One region of the Streptomyces sp. NPDC030809 genome, then DNA from elsewhere that is predicted to be linked to it. Evidence: predicted binding sites of a transcription regulator. Region 1 holds the regulator's gene; the other holds the start of a gene.
What was found. The regulator HspR, encoded in region 1, represses chaperone genes until heat shock. The targets are predictions, from matches to a motif close to TTGAGNNNNNNNNNCTCAA.
Positions count from the first base shown of each region.

Region 2: a site for HspR is predicted at 1,096-1,114, ahead of lon (endopeptidase La). Genes of this name have one in related genera too.

Region 1 covers NZ_JBVIDV010000003.1:79,729-82,181, forward strand. The annotation lists gene ACZ407_RS05075 (helix-turn-helix transcriptional regulator) at 1-908, shown strand, start outside; gene ACZ407_RS05080 (heat shock protein transcriptional repressor HspR) at 1,001-1,447, opposite strand; gene dnaJ (molecular chaperone DnaJ) at 1,494-2,453, opposite strand, start outside.
Region 2 covers NZ_JBVIDV010000016.1:151,708-154,160, reverse strand. The annotation lists gene lon (endopeptidase La) at 1-1,073, opposite strand, end outside; gene ACZ407_RS21990 (hypothetical protein) at 1,266-1,787, shown strand; gene ACZ407_RS21985 (response regulator transcription factor) at 2,022-2,453, shown strand, end outside.

The sequences.
Region 1 (2,453 bases):
GTGCGGACGTGAAAAACGCCCCGTGCCTGCTCGAGTTCGCCCTACTGCAGCCTGACCCGGATGACGTTAACTCTCTCCGTCCGGTTCCACCGAGCGTCGCACTCGCACAGCGTCTTCACCCGATCGAGCGAGAGATCCAGGACCGCCGGCGGGATTCCCTGGAGCTCTCCGACGCGTTCGAACCCTTCCTGGCCATCAGCGCCCAGAATCCGGCCAGTACGCACGCCATCACCGTCCTGGAGGGCATCGACCGGATCAACGCGGCCCTCAACCTGGCCACGGCCGACTGCCACACCGAGATGCTGACGATCCAGCCCGGCGGGGCCCGGCCCGTCATCGCCCTCACCGAGGCCCTGGAGCGCGACCAGCCGCTCACCGACCGCGGGGTCAGCATCCGGACCCTGTACCAGCACACGGCCCGCCACAGCCGCGGCACCCTCGCCTACGTGGAGCGCATCTCGGCCGGAAAGGTCGAGGTCCGCACCCTGGAGGAGCTGTTCGAACGGCTCATCATCTTCGACACCACGGTCGCCTTCATCCCCGCCAGCGACGACCGGCAGGTGGCCCTGGAACTGCGCCACCCGGGCCTGGTCGCCTACCTCATCAAGGTGTTCGAGCAGCTCTGGGCGCGGGCCGTGCCGCTGCGCGAGCAGATCCCGTACAGCACCACCCGTTCGGGCATCTCCGGGGTCCAGCGCTCCATCGCCCACCTGCTCGTCGAGGGGCACGTGGACGAGGCCATCGCGCGCCGGCTCGGCATGAACGTCCGCACCTGCCGGGCGCACATCGCCAAGCTCGCCACCCACCTCGGCAGCGGCAGCCGCGCCCAACTCGGCTACCTGATCGCCCAGTCGGGCATCCTGGACGCCCCGGGGCACGAGCTCGCGGACGACCCGCTGGACGACTGAGGCGCGCGGCGCGGAGCTCCACGCGCGAAGGCCCCGTCCGGGCCTGCCGGGCGGGGCCTTCACGCGTACGAGAGGGGCCGTACGGGCCCCCGTCAGTCGGCGGACCGCTTGGGCCGCCAGACGACCAGCGCGCTGGTCTGCTGGACGTCCTGGTACGGCACCAGGTCGCGCCGGTACGAGGCGTGCACCTGGGCCTCGCGCTGCTTCATGGCCACGGCGGCCCCGTCCACGGCCGCCGCGAGTTCGGCGACGCGCTGCTGGAGCGCGGCCACCTGGTTCTCCAGCTCGATGATCCGCTTGATCCCGGCCAGGTTGATGCCCTCGTCCTGCGACAACTGCTGCACCGTGCGGAGCAGTTCGATGTCACGGGCCGAATAGCGGCGGCCCCGGCCGGCCGTGCGGTCCGGGGAGACCAGGCCGAGCCGGTCGTACTGGCGCAGGGTCTGCGGGTGCAGACCGGAGAGCTGGGCCGCGACGGAGATGACGTACACCGGCGACTCGTCGGTGAGTTCGTACGGATTGCGCCGACGGCCGTCCATGTTTCCGGGGGTGCCGGGGGGACCGGGATTGCCGTGGTTCATCGCGTCAAGCTCCCTTCGCGGCCTGGAACAGCTCTTCCCTCGGATCCTCGCCCGCGGTGGCGGCGCGGAAGTTCTCCAGCGCCTCGCGGGCGTTGTCCGAAAGCTCGGTGGGCACGGCCACTTCCACGGTGACCAGCAGGTCCCCGCGGGTGCCGTCCTTGCGGACCGCCCCCTTGCCGCGGGCCCGCATCGTCCGCCCGTTCGGCGTGCCCGGGGGCAGCTTCAGGGTGACCGAGGGGCCGCCCAGGGTGGGCACCTTCACCTCGGCGCCGAGCGCGGCCTCCACGAAGGAGACCGGCACGGTGACGGTCAGGTTGTCGCCCTTGCGGCCGAAGACCGGGTGGCTGCCCACGTGGACCACCACGTACAGGTCCCCGGCCGGACCGCCGCGCTCGCCGGGCGCGCCCTTGCCGCGCAGCCGGATCCGCTGCCCGTCGGAGACGCCCGCCGGGATGCGGACCTGCATGGTGCGCGAGGAACGGGCCCGGCCGCTGCCCTTGCAGACCTCGCAGGGGGTTTCCGCGATCAGGCCGCGGCCCTTGCACTCCACGCACGGGTCGGTGAGGGAGAACCCGCCACCGCCGCCGCGGGAGACCTGGCCGGTGCCCACGCAGGTCGGGCACACCCGCGGGGTGCCGTTCTGGTCGCCGGTGCCGGCGCAGGCCTTGCAGGGTGCCTGGGAGGACATGCGGAGCGGGACCGTGGCCCCGTCCACCGCCTCGGTGAAGCTCAGGGTGACCTCGGACTCGATGTCCTGGCCCCGGCGCGGCTGGGTCCGGGTGCCCGCACCCGCGCCGCCCCGGTTGAACAGGCCGCCGAAGACGTCGCCCAGTCCGCCGCCGAACCCGCCGGCCCCGCCCTGGGCGCCCCCGAAGAGGTCGCCCAGGTCGAAGTTGAAGGATCCGCCGGCGCCCGGGCCGGGACGGAACCCGCCGTTGCCGAACAGTGCGCGGGCCTCGTCGTA
Region 2 (2,453 bases), on a different contig from region 1:
CCCCCGCGGCGCCCGCCGACCAGGCCCATGCCGCGGTCGGAGCGGCGCTTGCGGACCGCGAGGTACTCGGTGATGCGCTCCTTGACGTCGTCGAGGCCCGCGTGTTCGGCGTCGAGGACGGCCCGGGCGCCCCGGATGTCGTACGCGTCCTCGGTCCGCTCGTTCCAGGGGAGTTCGAGCACGGTGTCCAGCCAGGTGCGGATCCAGGAGCCCTCGGGGCTCTGGTCGCTGGAGCGTTCGAGCTTGTCCACCTCCTTGAGGGCGGCCTCGCGGACCTTCTCCGGCAGGTCGGCGGCCTCCACCCGGGCGCGGTAGTCGTCGGACTCCTCGCCCTCGGGGTCGCCGTTCAGCTCGCGCAGCTCCTTGCGCACGGCCTCCAGCTGGCGGCGCAGCAGGAACTCGCGCTGCTGCTTGTCCACGCCGTCCTGGACGTCCTTGGCGATGGACTCGGCCACGTCCTCCTCGGCGAGGTGCTCGCCGAGCTGCTTGACGGCCAGCCGGAGGCGGGCCACCGGGTCGGAGGTCTCCAGCAGCTCGACCTTCTGCGCGGTGGTCAGGAAGGGCGAGTAGCCGGAGTTGTCGGCGAGGGCCGACACGCCCTCGATCTGGGCCACCCGGTCCACGACCTGCCAGGCCCCGCGCTTGCGGAGCCAGCTGGTGGCCAGCGCCTTGTACTCCTTGACCAGCTCGGCCACGGCCCCGGGCAGCGGATCGGGGACCTCCTCGGGCACGGTCTCGCCCTCCACCCACAGGGCCGCACCGGGGCCGGTGGTCCCGGCCCCGATGCGCACGCGGCCGCGGCCGCGGATGAGCGCGCCGGGGTCCCCGTCGGAGAGCCGGCCCACCTGCTCGACGGTGCCCAGCACGCCGGTCGCGGCGTACTTGCCGTCGATGCGCGGCACCAGGAGCACCTTGGGTTTGCCGCTCCCGCCGCCGGCCGCGGCCTGGGCTGCTTCGACGGCCGCGCGCACCTCCGTGTCGGAGAGGTCGAGCGGCACCACCATGCCCGGCAGCACGACCTCGTCGTCAAGCGGCAGCACGGGCAGGGTGAGCGGTACGGACGTCGAAGCCATGATCTTCCCTCCGGCAGTGAAGTTGAGCTATGCCGACTCAATGCATCTGCGCGGCCCGGTGTTCCCCAACTCCCGTTCGCCGACGGCGAACGCGCACGGACGGCTCCGTTCCGGATCCCCCGCCGGGCTGACGTACCGGCCCGCGGGCCGCATACTCGGGCTCGGCGGTCCCCGCGTTCCCGGAGGTTGGGCATGGGCAAGGTGCGTACGGCGGCGGCCGTCCTGGGCGCGGCGCTGGTCCTCGCGGCCTGCGCCCCCGGCACGGAGGCCGCGGACCCTCCGGCCGGCCCGTCCCGCTCCGCCGCGGCCCCCGCCGGCTCGCCGGCCCCGCCCGCCTCCCCCGGCGGGCCGTCTCCCACGGCCCCCGCCCCGCAGGCCACCCGCGCCGACCAGCGCCTGGTGACGGTGACCCGCAGCGGCGGCTACACCGGCCGGGAGCACAAGAGCATCCTGGTCGCGGGGGACGGCTCGTACCGGCGGCTCGACCACGGCAGGGAGACGGGCACCGGCCGGCTCACCGGGGCGCGGCTGGCGAAGCTGCGCGAGGCGCTGGCCGCCGCCGACTTCCCCCGCCTGCCGCGGGTCAGCACGGACCCGCAGTCCTACGACACCTTCACGTACGCCTTCGTGCACGCGGGCCGCGAGGTGGCCGCGCAGGAGACGGTCCTGCCCCCGGGCCTCGACGCGGTCCTGAAGGCCCTCCCCCCGTTCTAGACGCCCCCTTCCGGACGATCCGGAATGCCGGATTCAGCCCGTTGCCCACCCAAGAGGTGCCCCTTGCCCGGGCCGTCCTGACCTGGACCCACCGGGCATGGCCGGTGCTGCGGGACTCCTCTACGCTGCTCCCCATCGCGCGGATCACCGACCCGACCTCTGCACCTCCCGGCGGGCCGGTCCGGGCGACGAGGACGACGACGAGCAGCGAGTACGGCCGAACAGGGGCGGGGCATGGAACAGGCACACACCCACAGCGCGGCAGCGGCAACCCCCGGCGCCCAGCGGCGGGTCCTCGTCGTCGAGGACGACCAGACCATCGCGGAGGCCATCGCCGCCCGGCTGCGGGCCGAGGGCTTCCAGGTGGAGACGGCCGCCGACGGCCCCGCCGCCGTGGCCGCCGCCGAGGGCTGGCTGCCCGACCTGCTGGTGCTCGACGTGATGCTGCCGGGCTTCGACGGGCTGGAGGTCTGCCGGCGGGTGCAGGCGCAGCGCCCGGTGCCCGTGCTGATGCTGACGGCCCGCGACGACGAGACGGACCTGCTGGTCGGCCTCGGGGTGGGCGCGGACGACTACATGACCAAGCCGTTCTCCATGCGGGAGCTGGCCGCCCGGGTGCACGTGCTGCTGCGCCGGGTGGAGCGGGCCACGCTGGCCGCGGCCGCC